One region of the Micrococcus sp. Mcc28 genome, then DNA from elsewhere that is predicted to be linked to it. Evidence: riboswitches for the same ligand, from Rfam matches in the RefSeq annotation. Region 1 holds a riboswitch; the other holds the start of a gene.
What was found. A riboswitch is a leader RNA that binds a small molecule or an ion and turns the genes downstream of it on or off. The one in region 1 is predicted to bind S-adenosylmethionine.
Positions count from the first base shown of each region.

Region 1 (9,172 bases):
CGCGGCGCTCGTGCTCGGCGCCGTCGCCCCGTCCCTGCCCGTGCTGTACGCGGCGGCCGCCGTCGCGGGCGTCACGCAGGCCATCTCCAACCCCACCACGAACCGGATCATCCGGACCGTGGTGCCGCCGGAGAGGCGCATCGGGTGGGTCGGGGTGAAGCAGTCCGGCGTGCAGGCGGCCCAGCTGGTCGGCGGCCTGTTCTTCCCGGACGCGTCCCTCGCCCTCGGCTGGACGGGCGCCGCGCTGGGGGCCGCGGTGCTCATCGGGGCGCTCTGGGTGCTCGCGCTGGTCGCCGCCCCGCCGCTGCCCGGGGCGCCGCCGCCGGCCACCGGCCCCGTCGGCGGACGACGACGGCGGGACACCTCGCCCCTGCCGGCCACGGTCTGGTTCTTCGCGGCGATCGCGTTCCTCACCGGCCTGGGCATGCAGGCCACGAACACGTACCTGCCGCTGTTCGCGGTCGAGACGCTGGGGATGACGCTCGTGGCCGGCGGTGCCGCGGCGGCCGTGTCCGGGGTGGTGGGGGTTCTCTCCCGGATCGGGTGGAGCCGGCGGATGAGCTCCGGAGACCGGCCCACCACCCTGCTGACCGTGATCTGCCTGGGTGCCGTGGCCGGCGTCGTGGTGTTCCTCGCAGCGGACCTGCTGGATCTGCCGGTCCTGCTGTGGGTGGGCGCCGCGGTGCACGGACTGACGGTGCTGGGCGCCAACGTGGTGATCAACGCGGGTCTGCTGAGTGAGGTGCCGGCCGAGCGGCTGGGCCGAGCGACCGGGGCGAACTCGATGGGCATGTACGCCGGTTTCGCCCTGGGCCCGCTGCTGATGGGCGTGCTGCGCGACGTCACGGGCGACTACCGGGCCGGCTTCGCGGTCGTCGCGGCCGGGTATCTGCTGGCCCTGGGCGTGGTGCTGCTGTTGCGTCGCCACGTGGGTCGGCGGGGCGCGGCCTGACGCGCAGGGCCAGGACGAGGCCCACCCCGGAGGACCGCGCCTCAGCGACATCACCGCAGTGCAGCCCTGCGGTGGTGTCGCAGCGCCGCGGTCGAACGGGCGTACGGCGGAGTGCGGCGCAGTGCGCGGCGGGGCGTGCGGAAGCGCACACGACGACGCCCCCGGTCCGTGTGGACCGGGGGCGTCGGAAGCCGTGCGTCAGGCGAAGATCAGAGCTTCGTCACGTTGGCGGCCTGGAGGCCCTTGGGGCCGTCCTGGGTCTCGAACTCGACGCGGTCGTTCTCCTGGAGCTCCTTGAAGCCCCCGCCCTGGATGGCGGAGAAGTGCACGAACACGTCCGCGGAGTTGTCCTCGGGGGCGATGAAGCCGTAGCCCTTCTCAGCGTTGAACCACTTGACAGTACCGACAGCCATGATGGTGTCCTTTCGATGTGCCCCCGCGGTGCGGTGGCGGTGTTGGACCGCGGCCCGGATGTGGGACGCGGGTGAAGCGGCGAGACTGAACCGCTTGCCCAACACTCATCGACGCCGGCGATGCCGGGCTGACGAGCAGTGAAGATGGCGGGATACAGCTTGATCAACTTCAGGCTCCATCATTGCACGGATCTCGCCGACCGGGAACCAGGGGCCCGATTGTTCACCTGGAGTTCGCTCAGAGCGCGCGCAGGCCGTGGAAGAGATTGCGGTGCAGGGCGGCCGGGGGAGCGGCGTCCGTGTGATCCGCCAAGGCCGTCACCTCCAGCAGCACCACCGTGTGGTCGCCCGCCGGGACCTCGGCGTGCACCCGCGTCTCGAGCCAGAGCGAGGAGCCCCCGATCAGCAGGGCGTCGTGCGGGCTGCGGTGCACGTCGAGACCGGCGAAGCGGTCGCCCTCGCGGGAGGCCAGCTGACGGCACAGCGGCGTCTGGTCCGCCGCGAGCAGGGAGACGCCGATCGCCCCGGCCCGGCGCAGGCGCGGCCAGGTGCGGGAGCTGTTCTGCGCGGAGAAGGACACGAGGGCCGGCTCCCAGGAGATGCCCACGCCGAAGGAGGAGGACACCATCACCTCGGGGACGTCGTCGGCGAGGCCCGCCAGCGCGACGACCCCGGTGGGGAAGGCCGAGAGGCCGGAGCGGAGGTTGCCGAGGGACAGGTCGGTGTCCCACGCGGCGGTGTGGGGTTCGTGGGTCAGGGTCATGGCGCGCGTCCTCTTCCGATGACTGACGCGGCTCCGCAGACGGCGGGAACGCGGATCGCCCGGATCCGCGGAGACGCGGTACTTGCCCGTCGGGGTGTCCGAGGGGCCGAATCATCACCTGGAGCACCCCACTACTGCGTGAGAGGGTTGCCGTCCCGCCGGCCAGGGCCGTGAATGACGGGAACTCGTGATTCTGGGCACCAGCCTACGGAGGGGTCCGTGGGGCGGTCAAAGCGCGGCGGTCGCGCGGCGTCATCCGAGCTGCCGATGTGATGCTTGACACACCGCGCATCCCCAGCCAGGATCATCTCACTCGAGAGGGGGGAGCTCGAGACCGCAGCCCGCGGCCCCCGCAGTCGGTTCTCCGAGAGGGACCGGATCATGCGGATGGACATCGAGAAGAAGCCTGCGGCATTGCCGGCCGCCGTGGTCGTCGCGGCTCTCCTCGGTACCGCCATCTCGGGATGCTCCGCGTCCCCGGGCAGCGTCTCCTCCACCGCCAAGGCATCCACCGTTGTGGCGTCCTCCGTCACCGCGACGTCAGCGGCCCCCTCTGCAACCCGGTCGGCCTCCGCCACCGGTTCGTCCGCGTCGTCACCCGCCGGCGAAGAAGCACTCCCCGCCGCGCTGTTCGAGGAGGACGGGATGACGTTGGTCGAGTACACGCGCCGGCATCCGGATGCGGACCATCTCGACCCGGAGAAGGAGTCCGTCCTGGAGGAGGCGGTCGGGACGGGCACACAGCAGATCACCGTGGACGCCCAACAGGGTGCGGTCCTTCGGGTCATCGTGCTGTGTCCTTCGGATGCCACCGGTGAGACGGAGATCCTGACCTCACGGAGTGGCGGGGGAACGAAGACCTGGATGGCCGGGTCGGAGGCGCTGTGCGGCGGCTGGTCGGCGGCGACTCCCCCCCCGTGGATGAGGCGGGGCCGATGACGTTCACCGCCACGGTGGACAACGACAAGCCGTTCCGGATGGTGCTGACCGCACCCTCCGCATGAGGCCGCCATCACGACGGCGGATGACGGCGCGGGGAGGACTGAGTCGCTCAGCGTCGGTCGCGGCCGCGCAGCGCGTCCAGCTGCCGGCGGTCACGCTTGGTGGGCCGGCCCGCGCCGCGCTCGCGGTACGGCACCGCGAGCAGCTCACGCGGCACGGGCGGCGGGGAGTGGTCCACATACTGCTGCCGGGCCACGGGGGCACCCACCCGCTTGGCGATCAGCCCCGTGACCTCGAGGATCCGCTCACGTCCGTCCTGGCGCACCCGCACCCGGTTCCCGACGACGACGGGCGTCGCCGCCTTCACGGGCTCGCCGTCGATGCGCACGTGGCCCGCGCGCACGGCCGCCGTGGCCGCCGACCGGGTCTTGTACAGCCGCACGGCCCACAGCCACGCGTCGATGCGGACGCCGCTCACGCCCGCCCCCTCACGCGAAGCGGGCGCGGATCGCGGCGCCGTGCGCGGGCAGGCGCTCGTCCTCGGCCAGCACGCCGATCCCGTCCGCGACCTCCTCGAGCCCGGTCTCCGTGTAGCGGATGCGCTGCTGCAGGCGCAGGAACGTCACGGTGTTCAGACCGGAGGAGTGCCGGGCCGTCCCCGAGGTGGGGAGCACATGGTTGGACCCGGCCGAGTAGTCGCCCAGCGGCACGGGGGCGTACGGGCCCACGAACACGGCGCCAGCGTTGCGGATGCGCCCCACGAGGGCCTCGGGGTCGCGCGTCTGGATCTCGAGGTGTTCGGTGGCGTAGCGGTCGGAGACCTCCACGGCCTGGTCCATGTCCCGCACCAGCAGCACGCCGGACTGGGGGCCGGTGAGGGCCTCGCGGATCTGATCCTCGTGGAACGCCCCGGGCACCTGCGCCTCGATCGCCGCCTGCACGTCCCGGAGCAGGTCCTCGGAATCGGTGATGAGCACGGAGGCGGCCAGCGGGTCGTGCTCGGACTGGCTGATCAGGTCCGCGGCCACCCAGTCGGCGCGGGCGGTGCCGTCCGCGATCACGGCGATCTCGCTCGGCCCGGCCTCGGCGTCCACGCCGATCACGCCCTGCAGGGCGCGCTTCGCGGCGGCCACGTACACGTTGCCGGGCCCCGTCACCAGGTCGACGGGCGCGCAGAGCCACCCGCCGTCGTCGTCCTGGACGCCGTGCGCCAGCATGGCCACGGCCTGGGCGCCGCCGGCCGCGTAGACCTCGTCCACGCCGAGCAGCGCGCACGCGGCGAGCACGGTGGGGTGGGGCAGGCCGCCGTGGTCCCGCTGCGGGGGTGAGGTCACCGCGAGGCTCCCCACGCCGGCGGCCTGCGCGGGCACCACGTTCATCACCACCGAGGAGGGGTACACGGCGCGGCCGCCGGGCACGTACAGGCCCACGCGGCCCACGGGGATCCAGTGGTTCTCCACGACGGCGCCCTCGCCGAGCTCGACCGTGGAGTCCTGGGGGTGCTGGGCGGCGTGCACGAGCCGGGCCCGGCGGATCGACTCCTCCAGGGCGGCACGCACCCGCGGGTCGAGCCCGGCCAGGGCGGCCTCGAGCGCCTCCCCGGGCACGCGCAGGGCGGGCGGACGGACGCCGTCGAACCGCTCGGCCAGGTCCAGCAGGGTCTGCTCACCGCCGTGGCGGACCTGCTCGATGATCGGGGCGATCACCGGCACCACGGAGGACACGTCCACGTTCGCCCGCGGGATGATGCGGGACAGGTCCGCGGTGGCGGTGTCGAGCGGGCGCAGGTCGGTGACGGAGAGCACGGATTCCTCCAGAGGGGCGGTGGCGGGCCGGCGGGACGGGGCACGACGACGGCCGGGCCCGGACCGCGCGGACGGTCAGGCTCCATTGTGCTCTTCTCCGGGGTGCGTCCGGGGGCGGGTGTCAGACTGTCGTCATGGTCCTCCCCGTCCTGCCCGCCCTCGCGACCCCGCCCCTGCTGACCGCCCTGGACCGCCTCCTGGCGGGCGAGACCGTGCCGTCCGGGGTGGAGGGGGACATCCAGGACGGGGCGGCCGCCACCACCCGGGCCTTCGGCGTGGAATGGGGGACGCTGCTGACCGTGCTGATGGCGTTCGCGATCGGCGCGGCGGTCGTGTACCTGGCCCTGCAGGTGGCACGCGTCGTGCTCGTGCGCCGCCCCGCGTTCCAGCACGGCGCCGCACGGCTGAGCCTGCCGGCCGCCGTCGCCGCCGGCCTGCTGGCCTCCCGGATCTGGCTCGGGGTCATGGCCGAGGAGCAGGCCTGGTACCGGCCGGCGTCGTTCCTCTTGCTCATCGCCGTGGCCGCCGCGGGCGCGTGGGCCGCGTGGCGCCTGGTCGGCGTGATCGAGGCGGGGATCCTCGGCCGCTACCAGGAGACCGGCGTCGAGCACCGCCGCGAGCGACGCATCCGCACGCAGACCATCCTGATCCGGCGCATCCTCAACGCGGTGATCGTGGTGGTGGTCGTCGCCGTGGTCCTGCTGGGGGTGCCCGAGGTGCGCTCGCTCGGGGCCGGCCTGCTCGCCTCCGCCGGTGTGATCTCGGTGATCGCCGGCCTGGCCGTGCAGTCCACGCTGACCAACGTGTTCGCCGGCTTCCAGCTCGCCTTCACGGACGCGATCCGGGTGGGCGACGTGGTGGACATGGAGGGCGTGTTCGGCACCGTCGAGGAGATCACCCTGTCCAACGTGGTGCTCAAGCTCTGGGACGGCCGCCGCATGGTCTACCCGTCCTCGCACTTCACCACCCGGCCGTTCGAGAACTGGACGCGGGTGGGCGCCGAGGTCTCCGGCGTCGTGGAGCTGGACGTGGACTGGCGCGTGCCCATGGACGCGCTGCGCGCACGACTCACCCAGCTGCTCGAGTCCACGGACCTGTGGGACGGACGCGAGCACGCGCTGCAGGTGACCGACGCGACCGGCGGCATCGTGCGCATCCGCGCCGTGGTCTCCGCCCGCAACTCCGGCGACCTCTGGGACCTGCGCTGCCTCGTGCGCGAGGACCTCGTGTCCTTCCTGCGCCACGAGCACCCCGAGGGCATCGTGGTGCAGCGCATGGTGGTCCGGCACCCCGCCCACGGCGACGCGTCACCCGCCTCCGAAGGCTCCGACGCGGAGGCCCGCGGTGGCGACCGGACGGGTGAGCCGGGCCCGGACGGCTCCGGGGTGGCGGCCCGCGAGCCGCGCCCGCGCACCGCGCCGCTGCCGCGCGTCGACGGCGCCGATCCGCGCCCGGACACCCTCACCACACCGCTGACCCGCGTGGGCGACCACTCCGGCCTGTACACCGGCTCGATGACGGCGGTGCAGCGCAACCGCGAACTCGCCGGCCCGGGCGAGGAGGCGTTCGCCGAGCGGCGCGCGCAGCAGGCCAAGCAGGCGGCGGAGGCCGCGGCGGCGGACGAGGCCGGACGGCGCAGCGGCGCCGGCTCCCACACGGACGGCCTCCTCGACGACGCCGTCACGCGCCGCCGTCAGGACGACGAGGACTGAGGCCCGGCGGGAGCGCTCAGCGCTCGAGCGTCGGGTCCCCGGGATCGACGGGCGTGAGCCGACGCCGCTCGGCCATCGGCTCGGACGCGGGCAGGCCGTGGGTGGCCGGGTCCGTCTCGGCGACGTGGCTCACGGCCTCGGGCGTGTGGTCCCCGTACTGCCGGTACTCCTTCACGCACAGCACGGGCTGATCGATCTCCTGCAGCAGCTCGTCCGAGACCGATCCCATGACGAACCGGCCGAAGCCGCCGCGGCGGCGCACGCCGATGACCACGATGGACGGGTCCAGCTCCGCGGCCACGTCCTTCATCTCCTCCACCGTGGACCGGCCGCGCGCGTACTGGCGGAACTCGGCCGTCACGCCGGAGGCGTCCAACCGGGCCTGCACGCCGCGCTGCTGCTCCTCCGTGACGAGGGACTTGGTGCGGTGCTCGCCGCCGGGGCCCGCATTGACCACCACCACGTGCTCGCCGGTGGAGCGGGCGATGTCCAGGGCGGTGTCCAGAGCGGCGTCCGCGGACTTCGAGGGGGCGTAGCCGACGAGGATGGTCATGGGGTGCCTCCGCGGGGTCGAGGGGACGGGTCTGAGGTCAGCGTAGTGCGGGCCGGGCCCGCGGCGGAGGGGCTCAGCCCTCGCGCAGGTGGCGCAGGTGCGCGGCCACCGTCTGGACGGCCACGCGGGCCACGGTGCCGGTGAGGCCGGGGTAGATGCGCGGGGCCAGGTCCTCGGGCGTGATCGTCGCCGCCTCGGTCTCGGGCAGCGCGGCCAGGGCGGCGCGGATCTGCTCCAGGCGGCCCTCGCGGTGGTGCCGGTAGTCGCGGGCGACGACGTCCAGCGGCTCCGGCACGGGCCCGTGCGCGGGCAGCACCGTGAGCGGGCCCGCCGCCTCGAGGCGGCGCAGGCTGGCCAGGTAGTCGGTGAGGGTGCCGTCCGGGTGGTCGAGCATGGTGGTGCCCGAGCCGAGGATGGTGTCGCCCGTGATGACCGCGCCGTGCGCGCCCGCGTCCGGGACGGCGAACGAGTAGGAGTCCGAGGTGTGGCCCGGGGTGTGCCACGCCAGCACCGGGGTGCCGGCGGCGTCGATCCGCTCGTCCGGCGTCAGGACGGCGGCCCCGCCACGGCACCAGTCCGGGTCCGCGGCGCGCACGGGGGCGCCCGTGGCCGCGTGGAACGCGTCCACCCCGCCGGTGTGGTCGGCGTGCCGGTGCGTCACCAGGATGAGCGCGATCCGGCGCCCCTCGGCCGCCGCGCGGACGCGCTCGAGGTGGGCGGCGACGTCGTCCTCCGGGCCCGGGTCCACCACGACGGCCGCGTCCGAGTCCGGTGCGGCGACCACGTACGTGTTGGTGCCCGCGAGGGTCATCGGGGAGGGGTTCTGGGCGGTCACGCAGCGCACCAGTGGGGCGGGCGTGAGGCCGGGCGTGGCGGTGGTCGTCGTCATAGGCTCGAGTGTATGGAGAACCAGCAGACCGGCCAGGCCGCGGACCGCGGCACCATCGACTCGCGCGAGGGGCTCAAGGGCAACTACGTGCAGTCCGGGGCGGAGTTCACGCGGGACACGAACTACATCGCGGACCGGATCGTGGCGGACCCGGAGGCCGTGCGGGCCCTGCCCGTGGCCGAGCCGTCCACGGTCGGTCGCGTGGGCGGCGGGCTCACCGAGGGGGCCGAGGCGTGGCCCGTCGAGGCGGGCCGCTACCGGCTCGTGGCGGCGCGGGCGTGCCCGTGGGCGAACCGGACGATCATCGTGCGGCGCCTGCTCGGCCTGGAGGACGCGATCTCGCTGGGCACCCCGGGGCCGACCCACGACGAGCGGTCCTGGACCTTCGACCTCGACGAGGGCGGGAAGGACCCTGTGCTCGGCACCGAGCGGATCCAGGAGAACTACTTCACGCGGTTCCCCGACTATCCGCGGGGCATCACGGTGCCGGCGATCGTGGACGTGCCGACGGGCGGCGTCGTGACCAACGACTACCCGCAGATCACCCTCGACCTCTCGACGGAGTGGACCGCGTTCCACCGCGACGGCGCCCCGCAGCTGATCCCCGACGCCGGGCCGGAGCGGGACGAGATGTTCGAGGTGATCGAGCGCGTGTTCACCGAGGTGAACAACGGCGTGTACCGGTGCGGCTTCGCGGGGTCCCAGGAGGCGTACGACGCCGCGTACGAGCGGCTGTGGACCGCGATGGACTGGCTCGAGGAGCGCCTGACGACGCGCCGCTTCCTGATGGGGGAGCGGATCACCGAGGCCGACGTACGGCTGTTCACCACGCTGGTGCGGTTCGACCCCGTGTACCACGGGCACTTCAAGTGCAACCGGAACAAGCTGACCGAGATGCCGGCGCTGTGGGGCTACGCGCGCGACCTGTTCCAGACCCCGGGCTTCGGCGACACGATCGACTTCGTGCAGATCAAGGAGCACTACTACGTGGTGCACGAGGACATCAACCCGACGGGCATCGTGCCCGCCGGCCCGGAGCTGGCGAGCTGGCTGAGCGAGCACGGGCGTGAGGCGTTCGGCGGGGACCCGTGGGGCGGCGGCACCGCACCCGGGCCCGTGCGCGAGGGCGAGCGCGTGGACCCG
Region 1 is NZ_JALJRH010000002.1:151,139-160,310, reverse strand. It holds gene NR073_RS01735 (MFS transporter) at 1-952, shown strand, start outside; gene NR073_RS01730 (cold-shock protein) at 1,162-1,365, opposite strand; gene NR073_RS01725 (flavin reductase family protein) at 1,604-2,128, opposite strand; SAM riboswitch class IV at 2,202-2,321, opposite strand; gene NR073_RS01720 (hypothetical protein) at 2,516-3,067, shown strand; gene NR073_RS01715 (RNA-binding S4 domain-containing protein) at 3,180-3,548, opposite strand; gene hisD (histidinol dehydrogenase) at 3,559-4,875, opposite strand; gene NR073_RS01705 (mechanosensitive ion channel family protein) at 5,010-6,587, shown strand; gene NR073_RS01700 (universal stress protein) at 6,604-7,140, opposite strand; gene NR073_RS01695 (MBL fold metallo-hydrolase) at 7,214-8,029, opposite strand; gene NR073_RS01690 (glutathione S-transferase family protein) at 8,042-9,172, shown strand, end outside.

Region 2 (9,172 bases), on a different contig from region 1:
CCGCCCGCAAGTGGTGGATGGGCGAGATCGCCCGCCTGGCGAACGTCCGCGAGGTCGCCGTCGCCGAGCTGGGGATCACCCCGGCGCACGTGGTGGAGGTCGAGGAGCTGATCGCCGCGAAGACGATCAACGACAAGATCGCCAAGCAGGTGCTCGGCCTGGTGGCCGACGGCGAGGGCGCCCCGAAGGAGGTCGTCGCGGCGAAGGGCCTGGCCGTGGTGTCCGACGACGGCGCGCTCACCGAGGCCGTCGACGCCGCGATCGCCGCCAACCCGGACGTGGCCGAGAAGATCAAGGGCGGCAAGATGGCCGCCGTCGGCGCCCTGATCGGCCCGGTCATGAAGGCCACCCGCGGGCAGGCCGACGCCGGCCGCGTCCGCGAGATCGTCCTGGAGCGCCTGGGCCTGTCCTGACGACCGCGCGGGCCCTCAGCCGTCCAGCGCGGTGAGGGCCCGCGCCACGCGAGGCAGGGTCTTGCGCAGCAGGCGCCGCCAGGACCCCGCGGCCAGCCCGCCGACGATCGCGTCCCGGGCCGCCGCGTCGTCGAGCGTCTCCAGGGCCATCGCCCCGAGCCACACGCGGGCCCGCCGCGCCTCGGCCGCGTCCCGGGCCAGGTCGGGCACCTTGTCCTCGCCGTGCCACAGCGCCAGGTAGGCGACGTTGAGGGCGGGGTCCCACGCGCACGCGAGGTCCCAGTCCAGCACCCCGGCCAGCGTCCAGCGCAGCGGGGCGCGCGGGTCCTCGTCCTCGGGCACGGCACGCCAGCGCATGTTGTGCCCGGCCAGGTCGCCGTGCACCAGCGACGGCGGCACGGGCGGCGCGGCGGTCCACGCCGTCACCGCGTCCGTGAGGGCGGCCACCGCGTCCGGCCACGCCTCGGCGCCCAGCCGCGCGTCGACGTCGTGCCCCTCCCACGCGCCCAGGCGCGCGGCCACCGTCTCTGGAAGCGCCGCGACGTGCCGGGCGCGCTCCGACGTCCACGGGCCGCGGAAGGCGAACGGGCGGCCGAGGTGCGGGACGATCCGCGGGTCGGTGACGTCCACGGCGGCGAGGTCGTCGAGGACGCCGCGCAGCACGGCCGGATCGCCCTCGTGCGGCGGGTGCGGCCCGCCCGGGAGGAAGCGCTGCAGCACCGCGGCGCCCGGGCCCGCGGGGACGGGGTCCGAGAGGGCGACCGGCACGGCCCACGGCACGTGGAGTTCGGCCAGGGCCGCGGCGAGCCCGTCGAGGAGGGCCAGGCGCCGGGGCAGGTGCGCCGCGGGATCCCGCTCGGGCGCCCACCGCGCGGCCGGGGCGGCGCCGACCTCGTGGGCCCGCGTCATCCGGAGGACGCCGACGTCCTCGAGCACGAGCACGCGGTGGAACTGCCCGCCCTCCTCCACGGACGCCGCGGCCCAGTCGGCTGTGCGGAGCCGGCGGGCGAGGGCGGGGTCGAGACCGGGGCGGAGGTGCTGCAGGGCGCGGTGGACCAGCTCGAGCTCGCTGGGGGCAGGCGGGGAGACCACACGACCACGCTAACCCTCCCTCCGCCCTCCCGGACTTTCGAACGTGACATCGGGGGAATGGGGACTTTCGAACGGGAGATGGGCCCCACTTCACGTTCGAAAGCGCCCGGGGGAGAGGGGGCGGGCGGATACTGGAGGGCATGCCCGCCACCCCGCGCACATCCCGCAGTCCGGCCGGTCCGGCCGCCCGACCCGCCCCCGCGCTGCCCGCCCCCTCGGCGCGCACGGTGCGGTGGGAGATCGCGATCGTCCTCGGCCTCTCCCTGGGGAAGTCGGCGGTCTACGCGATCGTCCAGCTCATCGACAAGGCCACCCAGGCCCCGCTGGGGGAGCAGACCACCGTCCTCAACCCGGCCCTGGCCGACCGCTGGGCCTTCGACCTGACCTATCAGCTGCTCGGCATCGGGTTCGCGCTCGTGCCGGTGGCCCTCGTGCTGCACCTGATGCACCTGCGCGGCCGGGACCCGTTCCGGGTGCTCGGCCTCGACCTGCGCCGCCCCGGCCGCGACCTGGCCTGGGGCCTGGGCCTGTTCGCGGCCATCGGGCTGGGCACGCTCGGCGTCTACGCCGCCGGCCGGGCCCTGGGGATCACGACGGCGATCGTCGGCTCGGCGCTCGGGGAGAGCTGGTATCAGGTGCCGGTCCTGCTGCTCTCCGCGCTGCGGCACGGACTGCTGGAGGAGGTCATCGTGGGCGCCTGGCTCGTCGACCGGCTCGGGTATCTGCAGCGGCTGCGCGACGCGGGCCTGGCGCGCGATCCGGCGCCGGCCGTGCCGTCGTCGTGGGTGAGCGCCGAGGGGCTGTACCTGCCGACCCGCGCTGCCGTCGTGGTGCTCGCCCTCGCGCTGCTGCGCGGGGCGTACCACCTGTACCAGGGGATCGGGCCGGGCGTGGGCAACGCCCTGATGGGCGTGGTGTTCGCGCTCGTGTTCCTGCGGGTGCGCCGGGTGATGCCGCTGGTCATCGCGCACGCGCTGCTGGACGCCGTCGGGTTCGTCGGCTACCCGCTGCTGGCGCGGGCGGGGCTGCTCGGCTGAGCGGCCCCGCCCCCGCGCTCAGAGCGTGATCTCGCCCTTCGGGGTGCGGAAGGTGACCGAGACGATGCCCGGGGTGCCGGAGGGCGCGACGTACTCGATGTCCACGTCCTGGACCTGGCCGTCCTCGTCGTCGCCGAGCCACTCGGCGAGGCGCTCGGGGGAGCCGGCGATGTTCAGGTGCTCGATGGTGGCCTGCGGCTCGGCCGCCTGCGAGGGGTGCATGTCCTCCTGGCCGTCGGCCCAGCGCAGGATGTACGGCAGCTGCGGGTCCGCGAGGGTGCCCTTGATGCCGATCTGCCGCCAGGACAGCTCGCGGCCGTCCGGGAAGCGACGGTTGCCGGGGACGGCCTCGCGGCCGAGGCGGCGCTCGAACCGGCCGATGTCCGGGGTGGCCACGGCCCAGCTCATCCAGCCGCCGCCCTGTTCGGTGCGGGCGCGCACGAGCTGGCCGAACGGCGCGCTGAGGGAGGCCGGGTGGTCCAGGGCCTCGACGACCTCCAGATACTGCCCCTCCGTCATGGGGAAGAGCGCGTTCTGGGTGCCGAAACGTGGGTGGACACCGCCCTTGATCCGCTCGATGCCCAGCGTCTCGGCGATGCGGGCGACCGTGGCGTCCAGGCCCTCGGGGCCGGCGGCGTAGGACACGTGGTCCATGCGACAGGTGTGCACTGCGCTGTTCCTCTCCGTTCCCGGGCTGCCCCGGGGGTTGACCTGGTGCGAGTCGGGGGGCGTCGAGCCCTTGACGGGTCGGGCGCCCCCGTGCGGAGAGCGTATCCGCGTGTGACACGCGTGACGAAATCGTGGCGGGGCGGCGGGCTACACTCGGAGACACGGTCACGAGAGTCAGCAACAGGCCCCGGCATGCTGACCGGCAACCCTCCTTCCGCGGTGGGGTGCCCCGGGTGACGACCAGGCCGGCCCCACAACGGTTGCCGGCAAGCGCGGGCCGATCCCACGGCCCCTCTCGACGGCGCCGGGTCATCTCCGGCACCTCGACGACGCCGGTTCCCGGATCGGCACGTCGGCCGGCGGGCGGGGCGGACGGGTCCGGCCCCTGAACCCTTCAGGAGGGTCCGCCATGACCGACCAGCCCACCCCGACCCCCGACGCCTGGGGCTTCTCCACCGCGCAGGTCCACGCGGGCGTCGCCGCCGGCCAGCACGCCTTCGGTGCGACCGCCCTGCCGATCTTCCAGACCACCTCGTACGACTTCCCGTCCGCCCAGGTGGCCGCGGACCGGTTCGCGCTCAAGGACCTCGACCCGCTCTACACCCGCATCGGCAACCCGACGCAGGGCCCGGTGGAGGAGAAGATCGCCGCGCTCGAGGGCGGTGTGGGCGCGCTGCTGCTGGCCTCCGGTCAGGCGGCGACGACGTTCGCGATCCTCAACCTCGCCGGCGCCGGCGACCACGTGGTCGCCTCGGCCAGCCTCTACGGCGGCACGCAGAACCTGTTCAAGCACACCCTCGCCAAGGTCGGCGTCGAGACGACGTTCGTGACCGACCCGGACGACATCGAGTCCTGGCGCGCCGCCGTCCGGCCGAACACCAAGGCGTTCTTCGGCGAGACCCTCGGCAACCCGCGCGGCGACGTCCTGGACGTGCGCGCCGTCGCCGACGCCGCCCACGAGGCCGGCGTGCCGCTGATCGTGGACAACACGCTGGCCACCCCGTACCTGCTGCGGCCGATCGAGCACGGCGCCGACGTCGTCACCCACTCCGCCACGAAGTACCTCGGCGGGCACGCCGCGGTCATCGCGGGCGTGATCGTCGACGCCGGCACGTTCGACTACGCGCAGCACGCCGAGCGGTTCCCCGGCTTCAACGAGCCGGACGAGTCGTACCACGGCCTCGTCTACGCGCGGGACCTCGGGGTGGGCTCGCCGCTCGGCGCGAACCTGGCCTTCATCCTCAAGGCGCGGGTGCAGCTGCTGCGCGACTACGGCTCGGCGATCTCCCCGTTCAACGCGTTCCTGGTGAACCTCGGCCTGGAGACCCTGTCCCTGCGCATGGAGCGGCAGGTGGCCAACGCGGCCGCGGTGGCGCGCTGGCTGGAGGGCCGCGACGACGTCGAGCACGTGGTCTACGCCGGCCTGGAGTCCAGCCCGTGGCACGAGCGGGCCCAGCGCTACCTGCCGAAGGGCGCGGGCGCGTTCGTCTCCTTCGAGATCGCGGGCGGCCGCGAGGCCGGGGCCGCGTTCGTGGACGGGCTCACCCTGCACCACCACGTGGCCAACATCGGCGACGTCCGCTCGCTCGTGGTGCACCCGGCCTCCACCACCCACGCCCAGCTCACCGACGACGAGCAGCGCGCCGCGGGCGTCACCCCCGGCCTGGTGCGGCTCTCGCTCGGCGTGGAGGACATCGAGGACATTCTCGCCGACCTCGAGCGCGGCTTCGCGGCCGCCGCCCGCCGCGGCGACGACGACGCGGGGGATCAGGCATGACCGCCGTCGCCACGCGTCCGTCGCGCACCGCGCTGCCCCGCGGCGGCCGCCACCGCCTGCGGGTCGGCGAGCTGCGCACCGAGACCGGCGGGCTGCTGCCCGACGTCGAGCTGGCCTACGAGACCTGGGGCACCCTCGCCGCCGACGGCTCCAACGCCGTGCTCGTGCTGCACGCCCTCACCGGCGACGCGCACGTGGCCGCGCACGAGCAGGACCCGACGCCGGGCTGGTGGGACGCCCTCGTCGGCCCGGGCCGCGCCGTGGACACGGACCGGTGGTTCGTGGTCGCCCCCGCCATGATCGGCGGCTGCCACGGCTCCACCGGGCCCTCGACGCCGGCCTCCGACGGGCGGCCCTGGGGCTCCCGGTTCCCGTTCCTCACGCTGCGGGACGCGGTCGAGGCCGAGCGGCGCCTGGCCGACCACCTCGGGATCGGCGCCTGGCACGCCGTGATCGGCGGATCGATGGGCGGGGCCCGCGCCCTCGAGTGGGCCGCGACCCACCCCGCGCGCGTCGCCGGGGTGGGTGTGCTGGCCGCCACCGCGGCCTCCTCCGCCGACCAGATCGCGTGGGGGCAGGCGCAGACCGCGGCCATCCGCCTCGACCCGGACTTCCAGGGCGGCGACTACTACCCCGGCCCCGGCCCCGTGGCCGGCCTGGGCATCGCCCGGCGCATCGCCCACACCACCTACCGCACGGCCGGCGAGCTCGGCCAGCGGTTCGGCCGGGAACCGCAGGGCGTCGAGGACCCGTTCGGCGCCGTCGTCGGGGTGCCGGGCGGGCGCGGGCGCTACGCCGTGGAGTCCTACCTGGACCACCAGGCGGCCAAGCTCGCCGACCGGTTCGACGCGAACTCCTACCTCGTGGTCACCGAGGCCCTCATGGGCCACGACGTCGGGCGCGGGCGCGGCGGCGTGGCGGCGGCGCTCGCGGACTACCGCGGCCGGGCGTTCGTGGCCGCCGTCGACTCGGACCGGCTCTACCTGCCGGCCGAGTCCGAGGCGCTCGCGGCGGCGCTGCCCGCGCGGCCGCCGGTGCACACGATCGCCTCGCCCATCGGCCACGACGGCTTCCTCACCGAATACGGTCAGGTGGCCGACACGCTGAAGCGCACCCTCGCCCTCTGAACTTTCGTTCGGAAAACGGCGGCGTGTCGCGGCACTGTCGTTCGAGAAACGGCCACCGGCCCCCGCCGGCCGGGCTCAGGGCTCGACGATGTCCAGCGGCTCGGTGTGGTCCGAGCCCTGCGGCATCGGCGCCCCGAAGAGCGGCTCGGGGACGGGGCGCTTGGCCGTGACGCCGTCGCCGGAGGAGACGCCGCGGAGGCGGCGGACCACCCACGGCGCCAGGTGCGTGCGCACCCACGCCGCGTCCGACGCGCGGGCCTCGCGCCACGTGCGCGGCGCCGGCGGGGCCAGGCGCAGGTGCTCGAGGCCGTGCTCCACGCCGAGGGTGTCCAGCACCATCGCGGCGATCGTGTGGTGGCCGAGCGCGGAGAAGTGCAGGCGGTCCTCGGCCCACATCTCCCGCCGGGCGAGGTCCTTGAGCGACCACATATCCGGCACCAGCGCGTCGTGCCGCAGGGCGATGGTGCGCACGTTCTCGTTGTAGATCGCCACGGTGCCGCGGATGCGGCCGATGACGGGCGTGCCCTTCACGTCGGTCGCGTTGAACAGCAGCACGGTGGCGCCGTCGGAGGCCAGACGCTCGACGACGGCGTCCAGCCGGACCGCGATCTCGTCCGGGTCCGCGCCGCGCAGGATGTCGTTGCCGCCCGCACACACGCTGATGAGGTCCGGCCGCAGGGCGAGCGCCGGCTCCACCTGGTCCTCGGCGATCTGGTCCAGCAGCTTCCCGCGGACCGCCAGGTTGGCGTAGGCCAGGTCCTCGCCGGGCGGCGTCAGGCGGGAGAGCTCCTCGGCCAGGCGGTCGGCCCAGCCGCGGTGGTAGCCGGGACGGTCCGGGTCCGGGTCGCCGATGCCCTCGGAGAACGAGTCCCCGATGGCGACGTAGCGGCGCCAGGGATGGGCGGCGGGGTCGTCGACCGGGGTCGCGTCGGAGGCGTGCGGAGGCTGAGAGGAGGATGGGTTACCCACGGGTAGGATTCTGCCCGCGTCGCGCGGGAGGGGTCAACCTCCGGGAGGGGCCGACCGCGCCGCTCGCTAGGCTGGCGGACGTGAACGCGAACCCCACCCCCGCCGTCGAGCCCGTCGTCCGCTGGTCCCGCCCCGAGGGCGAGCGCACCGAGGACCTGCTGATCGTCCTGCACGGCTACGGCGCGAACGAGGACGACCTGTTCGGCCTCGTCCCGCACCTGCCCGAGCACGTCACGGTGGCCGCCGTGCGCGCGCCCCTGCCCCTGCAGCCGGGCTCCCACGCCTGGTTCCCGCTCTCCCAAGACCCGGTCACGGGGGAGCTGGGCTCCACCGCCGAGCCGGTCCGCGAGGCCGTCAAGGCCCTGCACGCCTGGGTGCAGGCCGTGCGCGGGGACTTCCGCACCGTCTCCCTGCTCGGCTTCTCACAGGGCATGGCCATGGCCACGTCGCTGCTGCGCCTGGACCCGGAGGCCTACGCGTGCACCGTGGCGCTGTCCGGCTTCGTGGTGGACCCGCAGCTCGCGGAGCCGCAGCTGCGTGAGCTGTTCACCCGCGACGACGACGTCGCCCGCGTCCGACCGAAGGTCTTCTGGGGCCGCGGCCAGGAGGACCCGATCATCTCCGAGCCCCGGGTCGAGGAGACCCATGCCTGGCTGAACGCCCACGTGGACCTCATGAAGATCGTCTACGCCGGGCTCGGCCACGCGATCAACGAGCAGGAGCTGGGCCACGTGAAGGAGTACCTCGCCCACATGGTGCCGCCCCGCGGCTGACGCACCGGACACGCTCGACGACGGCGCCGCGGCCGCCCGACGGGGCGTCGGCTCAGGCCTGCCCGGCCTGGACGACGAACGCCTCGCCGGCGAACTCGACGACGTCCCCGTCGTGCAGCTGGGCGCCGCGGCGCGTCTCCACCGCGCCGTTGACGGTGACGAGCCCGTCGGTGACGACGTCGCGGGCCATGGCCCCGTCCTCCACGAGGGAGGCGAGCTTGAGCGCCTGGCCGAGGCGGATGGACTCGTCACGGATGGGCAGGGGCTGGGCGTCGGGTGCGTTCGTCTCGGTCATGGTGTCCATCATGGCCGGTAGGCTGGACGGGATCGACCGGCGCGCCGCGCCGGAACGGGCCCGCCGCGTCGGAGGCGGCCGGGTGCCGTCGTCGTCGTGATCCCCTCCCGCCCCGCCGATGAGTACGGAAGTGATGCCCCCATGGCTGCCAAGTCCCCGCTGGACAACGTCATCAACCTCGCCAAGCGCCGAGGCTTCGTGTTCCAGGCCGGTGAGATCTACGGCGGTTCGCGCTCCGCGTGGGACTACGGGCCCCTGGGTGTGGAGCTGAAGGAGAACATCAAGGCCGAGTGGTGGAAGACCTTCGTGCGCTCCCGTGAGGACATGGTGGGCCTGGACTCCTCCATCATCCTGCCGCGCGCGGTGTGGGAGGCCTCCGGCCACGTCGAGACCTTCACCGACCCGCTCGTGGAGTGCACCCAGTGCCACAGGCGCCACCGCCAGGACCACCTGCTCGAGGCGTTCGAGGCCAAGAAGGGCCGGCCGGCCGAGGGCATGGCCGAGATCGTGTGCCCGGACTGCGGCACCCAGGGCGCCTGGACCGAACCGCAGCTGTTCTCGGGCCTGGTCAAGACCTACCTCGGCCCCGTGGACAACGAGGAGGGCCTGCACTACATGCGCCCGGAGACGGCGCAGGGCATCTTCGTGAACTTCCTCAACGTTCTGGGCGCGGCCCGGAAGAAGCCGCCGTTCGGCATCGGCCAGATCGGCAAGGCGTTCCGCAACGAGATCACCCCGGGCAACTTCATCTTCCGCACCCGTGAGTTCGAGCAGATGGAGATCGAGTACTTCGTGCCGCCGGCCGAGGCGGGCCAGCACTTCGACCGCTGGGTCGAGGACTGCTGGGACTGGTTCATCGACCTCGGCATCGACCCCGCGCACCTGCGCAAGTTCGACGTCCCCGCGGACGAGCGGGCGCACTACTCGGACGCCACGATCGACCTCGAGTACGACTTCGGCTTCACCGGCGGCGACGGCTGGGGCGAGCTGATGGGCATCGCGAACCGCACCGACTACGAC
Region 2 is NZ_JALJRH010000014.1:18,541-27,712, reverse strand. It holds gene gatB (Asp-tRNA(Asn)/Glu-tRNA(Gln) amidotransferase subunit GatB) at 1-413, shown strand, start outside; gene NR073_RS08575 (phosphotransferase) at 429-1,505, opposite strand; gene NR073_RS08570 (CPBP family intramembrane glutamic endopeptidase) at 1,646-2,542, shown strand; gene NR073_RS08565 (VOC family protein) at 2,561-3,196, opposite strand; SAM riboswitch class IV at 3,375-3,490, shown strand; gene NR073_RS08560 (bifunctional o-acetylhomoserine/o-acetylserine sulfhydrylase) at 3,621-4,988, shown strand; gene NR073_RS08555 (homoserine O-acetyltransferase) at 4,985-6,115, shown strand; gene NR073_RS08550 (SGNH/GDSL hydrolase family protein) at 6,191-7,084, opposite strand; gene NR073_RS08545 (alpha/beta hydrolase) at 7,165-7,857, shown strand; gene NR073_RS08540 (RNA-binding S4 domain-containing protein) at 7,910-8,152, opposite strand; gene NR073_RS08535 (glycine--tRNA ligase) at 8,294-9,172, shown strand, end outside.
Region 2: linked by a shared signal. The riboswitch ahead of NR073_RS08560 (bifunctional o-acetylhomoserine/o-acetylserine sulfhydrylase) and the one ahead of NR073_RS01725 (flavin reductase family protein) in region 1 are both predicted to bind S-adenosylmethionine.